Regions from separate parts of the Tessaracoccus luoxuelianae genome, predicted to be linked through region 2. Evidence: riboswitches for the same ligand, from Rfam matches in the RefSeq annotation. Region 2 holds a riboswitch; the other holds the start of a gene.
The links. Region 2 has a riboswitch for thiamine pyrophosphate ahead of ACX1D1_RS05360 (thiamine ABC transporter substrate-binding protein). Riboswitches for the same ligand answer to the same signal wherever they lie in the genome.
Positions count from the first base shown of each region.

Region 1: another riboswitch for thiamine pyrophosphate. It lies ahead of thiM (hydroxyethylthiazole kinase); the one in region 2 lies ahead of ACX1D1_RS05360 (thiamine ABC transporter substrate-binding protein).

Region 1 is NZ_CM137013.1:3,235,664-3,243,184, forward strand. It holds gene kbl (glycine C-acetyltransferase) at 1-180, shown strand, start outside; gene ACX1D1_RS14990 (hypothetical protein) at 359-1,093, opposite strand; partial or broken gene ACX1D1_RS14995 (hypothetical protein) at 1,202-1,369, opposite strand; TPP riboswitch at 1,755-1,850, shown strand; gene thiM (hydroxyethylthiazole kinase) at 1,844-2,719, shown strand; gene ACX1D1_RS15005 (thiamine phosphate synthase) at 2,716-3,396, shown strand; gene thiD (bifunctional hydroxymethylpyrimidine kinase/phosphomethylpyrimidine kinase) at 3,393-4,253, shown strand; gene ACX1D1_RS15015 (TenA family protein) at 4,250-4,936, shown strand; gene ACX1D1_RS15020 (hypothetical protein) at 4,940-6,424, opposite strand; gene ACX1D1_RS15025 (glycogen/starch/alpha-glucan phosphorylase) at 6,596-7,521, shown strand, end outside.
Region 2 is NZ_CM137013.1:1,239,402-1,246,922, reverse strand. It holds gene ACX1D1_RS05375 (HEAT repeat domain-containing protein) at 1-559, opposite strand, end outside; gene ACX1D1_RS05370 (ABC1 kinase family protein) at 693-2,378, shown strand; gene disA (DNA integrity scanning diadenylate cyclase DisA) at 2,405-3,442, shown strand; TPP riboswitch at 3,496-3,601, shown strand; gene ACX1D1_RS05360 (thiamine ABC transporter substrate-binding protein) at 3,632-4,678, shown strand; gene ACX1D1_RS05355 (ABC transporter permease) at 4,657-6,321, shown strand; gene ACX1D1_RS05350 (ABC transporter ATP-binding protein) at 6,315-7,286, shown strand; gene pgsA (phosphatidylinositol phosphate synthase) at 7,302-7,521, opposite strand, start outside.

The sequences.
Region 1 (7,521 bases), 1.4 Mb from region 2:
GCGGCGAGGATGGCCGACGAGGTCCTCGCCCGGGGCGTCTACGTGAGGGCGTTCTCGTTCCCCGTCGTACCGAGGGGTGCCGCCCGGATCCGGACCCAGATGTCGGCGGGACTGTCGCGGGCGGACTTGGATGTCGCGGTGGAGGCGTTCGTGGCGGCCCGCGCCGCCGTCGGCGGCTGACGCCTGCGTTCGCTCGCGGCGCCTGCCCTAAGTCCCGACGCCTGCCTTGGGTCCCGACGCCTGCGTTGACTCCCGGCGCCTGCCCTAAGTCCCGACGCCTGCCTTGGGTCACTTTGCGCCTGTGTTCCGTACCCCGGCCTGCGCTATAGCGCCGGCCGGGAAACTCAGCGCAGGCGCATCAGGAGGCCCGGGGCAGGGCGTTCTTGATCCCATCGCGGATGAGCGCCGCCAACTGTCGCCCGTCGTGGATTTCCTTCCACCCCCACCGAATGGGCCAGAGTCCTTGACGACGGATCTCCTGCTCGCGACGCTTCTCCCGCATCACCGCGTCCTCAGCCTTCTCCCCTGGCTTCAGGAGGCGACCGTACTTGGCCTTGCCGTCGACCTCACCGACCAGACCCAGCTCTGGCCAACCGAAATCAGTCCGAGCTACGAGGACACCGTTTTCGTCGATGACCTCGTACTGCAGCACGGGCGCGGGGACGTTCCAGCGCATCATCTGAACTCGGCTCAGCGACTCTGCCGGGGACTCAGCGCGACCGTCCGCGACGGCGATCGCGCGTTTGGCGACGGATACCCTCTGCAGCCGTGGATGCAGCCGCAGAATGCGGTGCAGCTCTGCCACGTCGGCAGATGCTCGCAACCCGGCATCTGCCGCGGCCACCCCCCACTCGAAGGGGGACAGCCGCGCAACGTCACAGATCGTTCGCTCCAGTGTGGTCCCTGGCAAGCCCTCCAACTCCGTGATGTGCTCGCGCAGCAACGCCGTGTTGCGAACTCGGAGGTGGGTTGTGCCGTCGCCGTGCCCGGGAGTTGTCCGGATCATCGTGACCACGTCCAACACGTCAGCCGGGACGGGCAGCCCATGGAGCACAGCCGCGGAAGTGTGGCTGAATACGCTCGAAGAAGCCACCTCGGGCACTGTCGCCCGGATCAGACGCAGGTGCTCGGCCTCCGGGCTCTCTTCAGAAGTCGCTGCGTAGTGACCCCGTCGAAGTCGCAGCAAGGCCCCGCTCTTCACGCGGGATCTCAGGTCGCTCGGGGTGATACCGAGGTCAAGAAGCTGTCGCGCCGTCCAGTGTTCGTTCACCCAGCTATTTGACGACGGCGGGCACCTCGTTGGCAGGGTGAATTGGTCAGTTGTGGATAAGTGGGACCAATTTCTGCGATCTACCAGGCTTGTCCACACGTGAGGGGGGCGAGCGTCGGCCGGTCATGCTGCGAAGTCCTCAGCTCAACTCGACGACCAGGTCAGCCTGCCCGGCTGGCCGCGCGAGCCGATGAGCACGTGCTCGGCCGCCGGGCCGCCTGCGTAAACTCGAGCCGCCAGAGCTACAGCGCGGGCTCCTGTACGCAACGCAGGCGGCTCCTGGACGCCAGCGATATTGCGCAGGCGTCGAATAGCACCGCAGGCGCTGAGACGGAACGCAGGCGCAGGGATGGAATGCAGGCGCTGAGACGGAACGCAGGCGGCGGCGGGCTCGGGAACGGGGCCGACTGCGGCGCCGCGACGGAACGCAGGCGCCGAACGCGGCGGCGGGCGTCGGAGCGAGGCCAACGGGGCGCTGGTAGGCTCGCCGACGCCGGGGTGCCCCGAAGTCGGGGCTGAGAACACACCCGCAACACCTGATCTAGGTCGTGCTAGCGAAGGGAGCCACCACTCATGACCAACCCCACACCCTCCACACCCGACGACGCCACCAAAGCCAGCGACGCCTCTACCCTCGGACCGACGAGCGCCATCCTCACCGCCGTCCGCGCCGCCACCCCGCTGGTGCACTGCATGACCAACACCGTGGTGCCCGAGATCACCGCCAACGTGCTCCTCGCCGCCGGCGCCGCCCCCGCCATGATCGACCTCCCCGAGGAGGCCGCCATCTTCGCGACGGTGGCCTCAGCCCTGCTCATCAACGTCGGCAACGGGCTCTCCGAGCAGCACGAGGGCATGAGGCGCGCAGCGGCGGCCGCCGACGGCGCCGGCACCCCCTGGGTCCTGGACCCGGTCGCGGTCGGCGCCCTCCCCGTGCGCACCCAGCTCGCCCGCGACCTTCTCGCCCACCGCCCCACCGCCATCCGCGGCAACGCCTCCGAGATCCTGGGCCTCGCCGGGGCCAGCGGCGGGGGGCGCGGGGTGGACGCCACCGACGAGGTGGAGGCCGCCGTCGAAACCGCCCGAGGCCTCGCCGCACGCACCGGCGCCGTCGTGGCCATCTCCGGCCCCGTCGACGTCATCGTCAGCCCCACCCGCACCACGCGCGTCACCGGCGGTGACCCGCTCATGCCGCTGGTCATCGGCACCGGGTGCGCGCTGGGCGCGACTGTCGCGGCGACCCTTGGCGCCACCCGGGCCGACGGCCCTGCCCCGCACGCCTCCCACGACGCGGTCGTCGCCGCCCACGCCCTCTTCGGCGCCGCGGGCCTGGCCGCAGCACGCGAGGCCCGCCACCCGGGCAGCTTCCGCACCGCCTGGCTCGACGCCCTTCACGCGCTCACCCCCGACGAGGTCGCCGCCCTCGTCACCGTCGAGGAGCAGCCATGACGCAGGCCACGCCAGGCCTCGCCGACGGTGTGGACTGGCGCGTCTACTACGTCACGGACACCGCGATGTCGGGTGGCCCAGCCCACGTGCCGGGGATCGTCGAGCAGGCCATCCTCGGCGGCGCCGGCGTGGTGCAGATCCGCGACAAGGAGCTCCACGGCACCGAGTTCCTCGCCCTGGCCCGCGCCTGCGTCGACGCCCGTGACAGGGCATTCGACGCCACCGGACGCACCACGGCGCTCGTCGTCAACGACCGCCTCCACGCCGCCGAGGAACTCGGCCTCCACTTCCACCAGGGCCAGGACGACGGCGACATCAGCCAGGCCCGCGCCCGCCTCGGCCGCGACATTCTCATCGGTCTCAGCATCTCAACCGACGCCGAGCTGGAGGCGGAGCTGAGCGACCTCACCGCGGACGTCCTCGGCCTCTCGCCGCTCTGGGCCACCCCCACCAAGACCGACGCCGCCCCCGCCCTGGGCCTCGACGGCGCCGCCCGCCTGGTCCTGCGCACCGCGGGACGGGCCAAGACTGTCGCGATCGGCGGCATCAACGCCACCAACGCCGCCGTGGCGATCGCCACCGGGGTCGACGGCATCTGTGTGGTCTCAGCCCTCACCACCGCGCCCGATCCCCGAGCGGCCGCCGACGAGCTGCTCGCACTCTGGAGAACCCGATGACACGCACGTCCACCCCGAAGATCGCCCTCAGTATCGCCGGCTCAGACCCCAGCGGCGGCGCCGGCATCCAGGCCGACCTCAAGACCTTCACCGCGCTCGGCGTCTACGGCGCGGCGGCGCTCGCCGGGCTCACGGTCCAGAACACGCAGGGCGTCCGCCAGGCCCGCCCCGTGGACCCGGCCTTCGTCCGCGACCAGATCCTCGCCGTCTTCGACGACCTCCCCGTCGCCGCCACGAAGCTCGGCATGCTCTCCAACGCCGCCGTCGCCAACGCCGTCGCCGACGTCCTGGAGGAACGCCGCGACGACGCGGGCCTCATCATCCTGGACCCCGTCATGATCGCCACCTCCGGCGACGCGCTGCTCACCGACGACGCCATCGACGTTGTGCGCACCCGCCTGCTCCCCCTCGCGGACCTGGTGACCCCGAACGTCCCCGAGGCGGCCGTCCTCCTGGACCAACCGCCCGTGACCGACACCAACGGCCTCATCCGCCAGGCCCGGCAACTGGTGGCGACAGGAGTGCGCGCCGTCCTGGCCAAGGGCGGGCACCTCACCGACCCGGAGCTCACCGACGTCTTCGCCCACGGCACAGAGTTGGCGCTGCTGACCGGCCCGCGCTTCAACACCCGCCATACTCACGGCACCGGCTGCACGCTCAGCTCCGCCATCGCCGCCGTCGCCGCCCGCCGCGGCGACACTCGCGCCACTGGCGTGCGGCTGGAGTCGGTGGAGGAGGCCCGGGACTACCTGATGCGCGCCCTGGACTCTGGCTCGCGGTGGACCCTCAGCCGCACCCCGGACTCGGGCCACGGCCCCGTCGACCACCTCGTGGGGCGCGCCGAGGTGGGGTTGTGAGCATCGACTGGACCCCCGGCCCGTTCAGCACCCAGGCGTGGGAGGCCACCTCAGCCATCCGGGCGCGCATCGACCGTCTCCCACTCCTCACCGAGCTCGCCGACGGCACCCTGGAGCCTCGTCGCTTCGTCGAGTACCTCGGCCAGGACGACTTCTATCTCCGCGGCTACACCCGCGCGCTGGCCACGCTCGCCTCCCGCGCTCCCACCTCCCGCGAGGCGGCCTTCTGGGCCCGGAGCGCCGGCGAGGCCGTGGAGGCGGAGGTCCTCATGCACGACGCCCTCTTGGCCGACGACCGCCTCCGCGACCTTCCGCGCCCCGCCGTCGCATCCCCCACCACCCGCGCCTACGTCAACTCCCTGCTGGCGGCCACCGCCTTCGAGCCGTACGCGGTAGGGGTGGCGGCGGTGCTGCCCTGCTACTGGGTCTACGCGGACGTCGGCGCCACGCTCGCCGACAGGGCCGCCCACCTCGACGGCCACCCCTACGCCGGCTGGGTGGCCGCCTACGCAGACGCGGCCTTCCAACTGGTGACGCGCGAGGCCATCACACTCCTCGATGAGACGGCTGCCTCAAGCGACGGCGCGACCCGCGAGCGGATGCTCACCGCCTTCGTCGACGCAACCTGGTACGAGGAACAGTTCTGGGCACGGGCCTACGCGCTGGAGGTCTGGGAAGCCTGAGAATCAGGCGGCCGTGCGCTGTGCCGAGCCTCCGGCCAAGGCCCTGCGCATGGCCCGCACCTGATCGAATCCGATCACCCACCCCGTCATCCGGACGCTGCGGTAGAGCGGCGTCTGGAGCAGATCGCCCTGCGCGTCGTACACCTCGGGAAAGCCGCGATCGCGGCGCATGGCGGCCTCGAAATGCCCGATGTGGCGATCCGCCTCCTCCAGATACCCCTCCAACCGGGTGGACCGAAAGAGCAGCAGGAGTGTCTTGATGTACTCCATGCCCCAGAAGCTCCAGATCGAGTCGCCACCGTAGTTCGGCACCGCGAAGCGGACCACGGCGAATTGGCGATGCGACCGCCGCTCCTGTTGATATTTGATGGCGAAGGGGTGCGCAATCCCCTCGGCGCGAATGTAATCCACGGACCTCTCGAAATAGTGCCGCTCATCAGGCGACTCGGGATCCAGGAAGCGGGTGGCCAGGACGATGAGCCAATCCGAGGAGTAGAGCCGTCGAGACGTTCCCTCAGCGGAAAGGTCCTCCAGGAAATGTCCGTCATCGTCGAGCCAGAACGTGTTGAGGATGCGCGACTTCAGCCGGGCCAGGAAATTGAGGTCCGTGGGGATGAGGCCCAGATCCATGGCGAGGTGGGTGGTCTTCCAGAAGACCACGTTGTCGTAGAAGGACGATTCACGCTTCACGATGTCCTTGGCGCCGGACATGGTCACCGACGGGTCGATCAGGCCGAGGTCCTCGTCGAACACGCGGCGACGGTAGCCCAGGTAGTGGCGGATCAACGCGCCCCGGTAGGTGTCAAGCAGCAGTGCGGCAGCCTCCCGGGTGCCGAGTGCCGCCTGCTCCTCGCCGTAGCTCGCCGCCCGAGCCGGTTCTCTGCCGAGCAGCGCGCCGAGCGCGTACAGCATGCCGTAGAGGGTGTCCGACGGGTAGGAATGAAAGTTGACGCAGGTCGCCTCCCACGGCCCAATCGGGACGATGGTGGTGGCGAGGTCATCGGTCTTGTCGAAAACACCGAGCGCGTAGGCCAGCGTCTGCAGATAGACAAGTTGCCGGTCACGCCACTGATCGTCGGTGGCAGGCAGCTGGGTGTCCAGCGTGGGGTAGTAGAACACGCCGAGATTGCGGACGAACAGCGAAGAGAAGTGGTCTCCCGAGATCAGCAACAGTTTGGACGGATCGAAGCGGAGCCGGTAGATCTCCTCGATGATCCGATCCACTGACGCACCCCTTCCCGTCCGGGGACGCAACGAGTACCGGCTGGCGAGGATGTGAAAGGCGTTCTTTGCCATCCCGAACACCCTGTAGCGGAGGCCTGTGCGCACCCTCAGCCTGGCGTTTGAGTCGATCGCCTCGATGGCGTTGAGCTTCATCTCCGCTACATATGGACGGCGAACGATCGACAACCTGCTGAAGGGATCAGTCATCATGGCCATCAGCGACCCGACGCTCATCGCCCCGAGAAGGACGTAGAGCATCATCATGGCCCCATCCTAGGGATCCGAGTGGGGGGCCGGGGTGGTCGCCGAGCGCACGTCGTCGTCGTGCGCCCCGCGATTGCGCGGCGCCCATCCACCTCCCCCGCCGGCCACGGGACGATGTCCGCACCCCGGAGGGTTGCGACTTTCTACCGCCGCTCAACTAATGTTTGCGCCATGCCAGATATCGCGCAGCCTGGACGGCCGTTCCCCGCAGACGAGACTCCCAACACTGATACCCGCACATACGGACCCGCCTCCACCCCGACGCACCCCCTCGCCACGGCACCCGTCGGCGCCCCACCGTTCTCGGTCGACGGCTTCGTGCGAGAGTTCCTGCACGAGCTCAACACCAACCAGGGTGTGACCCTCTCGGGCTCGAGCGTCAACGACCAGTACCTCGCCCTCGCCAGCACCGTCAAGAACTACCTGATGGCCCGCTGGCTCGAGACCAAGCGCACCACGCGCGAGGCGAAGGTCAAGACCATCGGCTACCTGTCCGCCGAATATCTCCTCGGACGGCAGCTGGGCAACGCGCTGCTCGCCACGGACCTGAGCGACATCGCCAAGCAGGGCCTCGAACTCTGTGGGATCGATCTCCCCACGCTCCGCGCCCAGGAGGTGGAGCCAGGCCTCGGCAACGGCGGCCTCGGCCGCCTCGCCGCCTGCTTCATCGACTCCATGGCCACCATGGACGTCCCCAGCATCGGCTACGGAATCCGCTACGAGTACGGCATCTTCCGCCAGACCTTCGTCGACGGGCGACAGGTCGAGCAGCCCGACACGTGGCTGGCCCTCGGCTCGCCGTGGGAATTCCCGCACCCCGAGGCCAGCGTCCAGGTCAATTTCGGCGGTCACACCGAGACCTCCCTGGACGAAGACGGCCGCGAGCACACCCGCTGGGTTCCCGCCTGGAACGTCCTGGCCGTCCCCTACAACTACATGGTGCCGGGGTACCTGAACGGTCGCGTCAATACGCTGCGGCTGTGGAGCGCATCGGCCACCAAGGCGTTCGACCTTCAGATCTTCAACGCAGGTGACTACGCCCAGGCGGTGCGCGCCCAGACCTTCGCGGAGAACATCTCCAAGGTGCTCTATCCCGA
Region 2 (7,521 bases):
GCGGTCCGCCGAGGTGGCCGAGCGCCTCCGCGGCGTGGGCCCGCACCTCGGCGTCGGGATCACCGAGGGCGGCCGTCAGCGCGGGAACGGCCTTCTCCCCCAGGCGGTGCATCGCGGTGGTGAGGGCGTCGCGTTGCAGCGCATCACCGTCGCCCAGACGCTCGGCCAGCGCACCGGCCGCCTCGTGGCGCCCGGTGTTGGCCACAGCGCGGTAGGCCTTGATCGCCACGTCGGCGTGCTCGTCGCCGACGAGCGGACGGAGGCTCTCGAAGTGGGCAGGGTCGCCGATCTTGCTGAGCACGTGCGCGCCGGCGCGTCGCTGGTCCGCCTCCGGGCTGGTCAGCATGGCCAGCAGGTCCGCCTCCGCCTCCTCGGCGTGCTGGACAAGCGCCCAGGTGAGATCCTCGCGGACGCGGGGGTCGCGTTCGATCCGCAGCCGATCCAGCAGGGCCGGCGCGGCCGCGGCGTCCCGCGTGGCACCCAGGGCGAGGGCGGCGTGGCGCCGGGCGGTGCCATCGGTGCTGGCGAGGGTCTGGATAAGTGTCTGAACATCGGTCATGGCTCGACGCTAATCCTTGACGCTGCGTGAAGGTCAAAACGGTTCGCTGACGGAGGATTCCGTAGCCGGTTCACCCCGACCGGGGGGCCAGTCAGCAGTAGCGTGGAGCCAGACCACCGCTCTCAGGAGAAAAATGCCAGACCTCGCCATGATGACCCAGCTCGGCGGACTGCTCATCCGGCACCTCAAGGCGTTCAACACCGACGCTTCTCCGCTACCCGGCGAGTCCCCCGACGCCACACAGGCCGAGGACGCCGTGAAGTTCACCGAGGGGCTGGAGAAGCTCGGACCAACCTTCATCAAGTTCGGCCAGCTGCTGTCCACCCGCCAGGACCTGCTGCCCACCTCCTACACCGAGGCGCTCACCCGGCTGCAGGACAACGTCGATGCCGTCCCCGTCGAGGAGATCCGGCAGCGCATCGAGGACTCCCTGGGCGCCCCCGTCTCGACGCTGTTCGCCGAGTTCGACGACGTCCCGCTCGCCTCAGCCTCGCTCGCCCAGGCCCATCGGGCCGTCACCCGCACCGGCCGCGACGTGGTGGTCAAGGTGCTGCGTCCGGGCGTCCGGGAACGCGTGCGCAGCGACCTGGCCTCGCTGGCCGAGCTGGCGGACTTCGCCGACGCCAACACCGCCATCGGCCCCCGCCTGGGGGCGGCCAAGATGCTCGCTCAGTTCCGCCGGTCCATGGCCGACGAGTTGGACTACCGCAAGGAGGCCGCCAACCTCGACACCTTCCTGGAGCTCGTCGAGGACGAACCGGACCTCGTGGTCCCCGCCTACATCGCGGATTACTCCACCGACGACGTCCTGACCATGGAGTTCGTCCCCGGCAAGAAGATCACCGACGTCGGCCCGCTGGCGATGCTCGATGTCGACGGCGCCCGGCTGGCCGCCTCCCTGTTCCGCTTCATGCTCAGCGCCATGCTGATCGACGGCATCCTGCACGCCGACCCTCACCCGGGCAACCTGTTCCTCACGCCGGACCATCGTGTGGCGATCCTCGACGTGGGCATGGTGGTGCGGCTTCCACGGCGGCTCCGGAGCGCCATGGTCAAGCTGCTGGTCTCCATCGGTGAAGGCGACGGCGAGGGCGCCGCGACCATCCTGGCCGACATGGGTCACCCCACCGACGAGTACGACGCGGCGGCCTTCCGCGACGACGTCTCGCACCTGGTATCGGCGACGCTGTCCATGGGAGCAGACCTCCAGGCGGGCAGCGTGCTGATGCAGCTGGCCCGCGTCTCCGGCGTGCACGGCCTCCGCCCACCCGCGGAGATGACCCTGGTGGCCAAGGCACTGCTCAACCTGGACCAGGCCACGCAGCACCTGGACCCGCGCTTCACCCCCATCGAGGCCATCCAGGCAAACCTCCCCACCATCCTCACCGCCGGCCTGAAGCCCAGCGCCGGGCAGACCCTGCTCGGCACCATCGAGGGCAAGGAGTTCCTGGAGCGGCTCCCCCGCCGCGCCAACCGCCTGCTGGATTCCCTGACGGAGGGGGAGCTGGCGTTCACCGTCAACGCCTTCGACGAGAACCGCGTCCTGATGGTGCTGCAGCAGGTGGCCAACCGGCTGTCCACGGCCCTCATCCTGGCGGCCATCACGATCGCGGCCGCCCTCCTGATGTTCGCCGACGTCGGCCCGCGGCTCCTCGGATACCCGGCGCTCGGGATGGTCTTCTTCCTGCTCGCCGCCGTCGGTGGCCTCGTGATGGTGGCCACCATCCTGTGGCACGATCGGCCCTTCCGCCGCACGGTCAAGCGGACCGACCGGAGGGCTCGCCTCTCCGACGACGCGGGTGGCCCCTCGCGCACCTAGACTGGGCTGATCCACAAGGAGGTGTGTTGGCCAAGTCCACCGTTCGCCGCTACCTGAAGCTCCTCGCGCCCGGCACTCCACTGCGCGCCGGACTGGACCGCATCCTGCTGGGTCGCACGGGCGCACTGATCGTGCTGGGCAACAACTCCAAGGTGACGCAGGTGTGCTCGGGCGGGTTCCAGATCGGTGTGGAATGCACCGAGCAGGCGCTGCGGGAGCTGGCCAAGCTCGACGGCGCCATCATCCTCTCCACGGACCTCACCCGGATCATCGCGGCCGGGGTGCACCTGGTGCCGGCGGGTGACCTGCCCACCGCGGAGACCGGAACCCGGCACCGCTCGGCGGACCGCACCGCGCAGGCCGCCGGGGTACCGGTGGTGACGGTGTCGGCCTCGATGTCGACCGTGTCGCTCTTCCTCGACGGCCGGCGCCACGTCGTCGAAACCGCCTCCCAGGTGATCAGCAGGGCGAACCAGACGCTGGCCACGTTGTCGCGGGTGGTCGCCCGGCTGGGAGACCTGATGGATCAGTTCACGGCCCTGGAGATCGGGGAGCAGGTGACCCTGCGCGATCTCGCCCACGTGGTCCACCGCCTGGAGCTGACCCGCCGGCTGTCCTCCGAGATGCAGTTCCACGCCGACGTCCTCGGCGTCGAGGGCCGGATGGTGGCGATGCAGCACGCCGAGCTCGCCTCCGCGTTCGACGGCGTCGCGGAGTTGCTCACGGAGGACTACGCGCACAACCTGGAGGATCCCGCCGAGTTCGATCTGGCCCGCCTGCACAACTTCTCCACCGAGGAGCTGTTCAGTGGGGCGCTGGTCGCGCAGCGACTCGGCTTCGGGCCCAACCCCAACATGGAGCAGGCGGTCGCCACACGAGGTGTCCGCCTGTTGACCAAGGTGGGGCGCCTGCCGGCGCCCCTGGTGACCAGGCTCGTGGACCGCTTCACCATCCAGGAACTGTTCGCCGCCCCGCTGAGCGCGCTGCTCGAGGTGGAGGGCATCGGGCAGCTGCGGGCACGCCAGGTCCGCGACGCGATGTCGAGGATCGCCGAGATCAACTGAAGCGAGCGGCCCACGGACCGCGTGGAGGGTCCCCCTGCCGCCGGTATAGGCTGGGGGCAACACAGGGGAGCGCCACGGGGCGCTGAGAGTGCGGACAGTCCGCAGACCCTCAAACCTGATCCGGTTAGCACCGGCGTAGGGAGTGAGATCTCCTCGGCCCGGCCGAGCCTCCGAAAGGAGACAACCACCATGATCAGCACCAGCCGCGCCCTCGCAGCCGGGGCAGCCGTCCTGGCGCTCAGCGCCTGCGCAGGCGGCGAGCCCGCCACCACCGGAGCGCCGACGGCCACCACCACCGAGACCAGCTCACTGACCGTGTTCACCCACGACGCCTTCACCCTGCCCGACGAGCTGAAGGCCCGCTTCGCCGAGGAGACCGGCTACGAGGTCACCTACACCACCCCGGGCGACGCTGGCGCCCTGGTCAACCAGCTCATCCTCACCAAGGACTCCCCGCTCGGGGACGTGGTGGTGGGCGTGGACAACACGTTCGCGTCGCGGGCCTCCGAGGCGGGGGTCCTCGCCCCCTACACCTCCCCGGCATCCGCGTCGCTGCCCGAGGAGTTCCTCGCCACGGACCTCACCCCCTTCGACTACGGCGACGTCTGCATCAACGCCGACACCGTCTGGTTCGAGGCCAACGACCTCCTCCTACCGGTCACCCTCGACGACCTGGCCGAGCCCGCCTACAAGGACCTGCTGACGGTCACGAACCCGGCCTCGTCGTCGCCGGGCCTGGCCTTCCTCATCGCCACGGTCGGCGCCAAGGGCGACGGCTACCTGGATTACTGGCGCGCGCTGATGGACAACGGCGCCAAGGTGGCCTCGGGCTGGACGGAGGCCTACTACACGGACTTCTCCGGCGCCGACGGCAAGGGGCCACGGCCCCTCGTGCTGTCCTACGCCACCTCACCGGCCTTCACTGTCGCGGGGGACGAGTCCACCACCGTCGCGCTCCTGGAGACCTGCTTCCGGCAGGTCGAGTACGCGGGCGTGATCGCCGGGGCTGAGAACGCGGTGGGGGCCGGGAAGTTCATCGACTTCCTGCTCACCCCCGAGGTGCAGGCCGCGATCCCCGAGAACCTCTACATGTTCCCCGTCGTCCCTGGCACTCCCCTCCCCGAGCAGTGGGAGAAGTTCGCGGTGCTCCCCGACGAGCCCATCGACGTCCCGCAGTCCGAGATCGGCGCCAACCGCGACGAGTGGATCAGGGCGTGGACCGACGCCACCAGTTGAGCCGCGGGCTTTGGTGGGCGGGCTGGACGGTCGCGGCGGGGGTGCCGGCCGCCTTCCTGGCCGTCTTCTTCGCGTGGCCGGCCGCCAGCCTCGTCGCCCGCGGCCTCCACGACGGCTCGGCCTGGACGCTTGAGGGCTTCGCGTCGGTCTTCGGCTCCCCCCGCACGTGGGGGGCCGTGGGCTTCACGCTCGGCTCGGCGTCCCTGTCGACGGTGCTCTGCCTCGCGCTCGGGCTCCCCGGCGCGCACCTGCTGTACCGCCGCCGCTTCCGCGGCCGCGACACGCTCCGCGCGCTGGTGACCATCCCCTTCGTGTTGCCGACGGTGGTGGTGGGCGTGGCGTTCGGGTCGCTGTTGCGCCCCGACGGGCTGCTCGGCTGGCTGGGCCTCGGCGGGACCGCCTCCGCGATCCTCGCCGCGATGGTCTTCTTCAACTACTCGGTGGTGGTGCGCACCGTCGGCACCTTCTGGGCCCGCGTCGATCCCCGGCTCACGCAGGCCGCTGCCACCCTCGGCGCGTCCCCGGCGCGGGTGCTGGTGACGGTGACCCTCCCCACCCTGGCGCCCGCGCTGCTGTCGTCGGCCTCGCTGGTGTTCCTGTTCAGCGCCTCCTCCTACGGGATCGTGATGGTGCTGGGCGAGACCCGGTTCCGCACGATCGAAACGGAGATCTGGTTCCTCACCACTCAACTGCTGGACCTCCCGGCGGCGGCGGCCCTGTCCGTGGCGCAGCTCGTGATCGTCACCGCGACACTCTGGCTCAGCGCCCGGGCGCAGGCCCGCATGACGCGGGCGCTGCGCCTGCAGCCCGACGTGGTGACGGCCCGCCCGCTCGCGCTGCGCACAGACTGGCCGGCGGCCGCCCTCACGCTGGCCGTCGCCGTCGTGCTGCTGGGCCTCCCGCTGGCCAACCTGCTCTGGCGCTCCCTGCATGTCGGCGGGCAGCTCAGCCTCGGCAACTTTGCGCTCCTGGGCGACGCCGGCGGACCCGGGGCCGGGGTGTGGGGTGCGCTGCGCACCACCGTCATGACCGCGCTCACCGCCACGGCCATCGCCCTGACGCTTGGCATGCTGGTGGCGTTGGTGGCATCCAGGCGCCCGCGCCGCCGACGCGGCCGTCACGCCCTGGCCGCCCTGGAGGGGCTGTTCCTGCTGCCCTTGGGGGTCTCCGCGGTCACCGTCGGCTTCGGCTACCTGATCACGCTGAACCGGCCGCCGCTGGACCTGCGTTCGAGCATCGTGCTGATCCCCATCGCCCAGGCTGTGGTGGCCCTCCCCCTGGTGGTGCGGACGCTGCTGCCGACCCTGCGCGCCATCGACCCCCGGCAGCTGGAGGCCGCCGCGACACTCGGCTCCACGCCCCTCCAGGTGCTGCGACGGATCGAGCTGCCCCATCTGGCGCGCGGGCTCGGGCTGGCCACCGGGTTCGCGTTCGCAACGTCGTTGGGCGAGTTCGGGGCGACCTCCTTCCTGGCGCGCCCCGACAATCCCACCCTGCCCGTGCTGATCTTCAGGGCCTTCGGCCGCCCGGGCGCCGAGAACTACGGCCTCGCCCTGGCCGCCTCGGTGCTCCTGGCAGTATTGGCGGGAATCACCATGGCGCTCGCGGAACGCGTGCGGCCGAAGGAGGTAGCCACGTGGTAGCACTCGAGGTTCGAGACGCCGTCGTGCGCTACGGCGACACGGTCGCGGTGGACGGCGTGTCCGTGGCGGTGTCGCGGGGAAGCGTGGTCGGCCTCCTGGGGCCGTCGGGGTCCGGGAAGTCGACCCTCCTGCGCGCCATCGCGGGGCTCGAGCCGCTCGTGGCCGGTTCGGTGTCCTGGGAGGGGCAGGATCTCGCCGGCACCAAGGTGCACCAGCGCAACTTCGGGCTCGTCTTCCAGGACGCGCAGCTGTTCCCCACCATGACGGTGGGTAGGAACATCGCCTACGGGCTGGGGCGGTTGGCACGCGAGGAGCAGCGCGCGAGGGTGGCGGAGATGCTGGAGCTGGTGGGGTTGCCCGGTTACGAGCAGCGCCGCCCCACCGAGCTGTCCGGGGGCCAGGCCCAGCGGGTGGCGCTGGCCCGCTCCTTGGCGCCGTCGCCGCGCGCCCTACTACTTGACGAGCCGCTCTCTGCGCTGGATACCGGGCTGCGCCGTCGCCTGGCCGACGATCTGGCCAGGATTCTGCGCGAAACCCACACCACCGCGGTCTACGTGACCCACGATCATCAGGAGGCCTACACCATCGCCGATTCGGTGGCGGTGCTGCACGAGGGCAGGCTCCTGCAGATGGCCGACCCCGAGGCGCTGCGCAGCGCGCCCTCCTCCAAACAGGTGGCGGCGTTCCTGGGCTACCGCGCGTTCGTGACCGAGCATCAGGCGCGGGACTTGGGATGGCACGGCTCGCTGCCGGTGGGATTCGTGCTCGGCGTGGGGCCGAGCTCCCTGGTGCTGGACGAGTCGGGCGTGGAGGTGGAGGTGGTGGACCAGGGGTACACCGTCGACGACGTCGAGATCGGGGTGCGGCTGCCCGACGGTCAGCGGGCCACCGTGTCATCGCCCGAGCGCATCCACGCGCCGACGGTGCGGGTCCGCCTCATCGGCGGAGCGGTCACCCCGGCCTGAGAACTGAGCCCGGCCTCAACTCCCGGCCGACGCCACCCACGCCGCACGTACGCGCTGCCCCACGGTGACCGCGCTTCCCGCCGCGACGACCGCCAGCCCCGCCGCCAACACCCACGACGGCGCGCCGAGCCCGACGGCCAGGGTCGCGGCGCCCGCCACCACGAGCCTGTCGCTGCGCTCGAAGATGCCCACCGTCATCTCCCAGCCCTCCGCCTCTCCCCGCGCCCGGGAATAG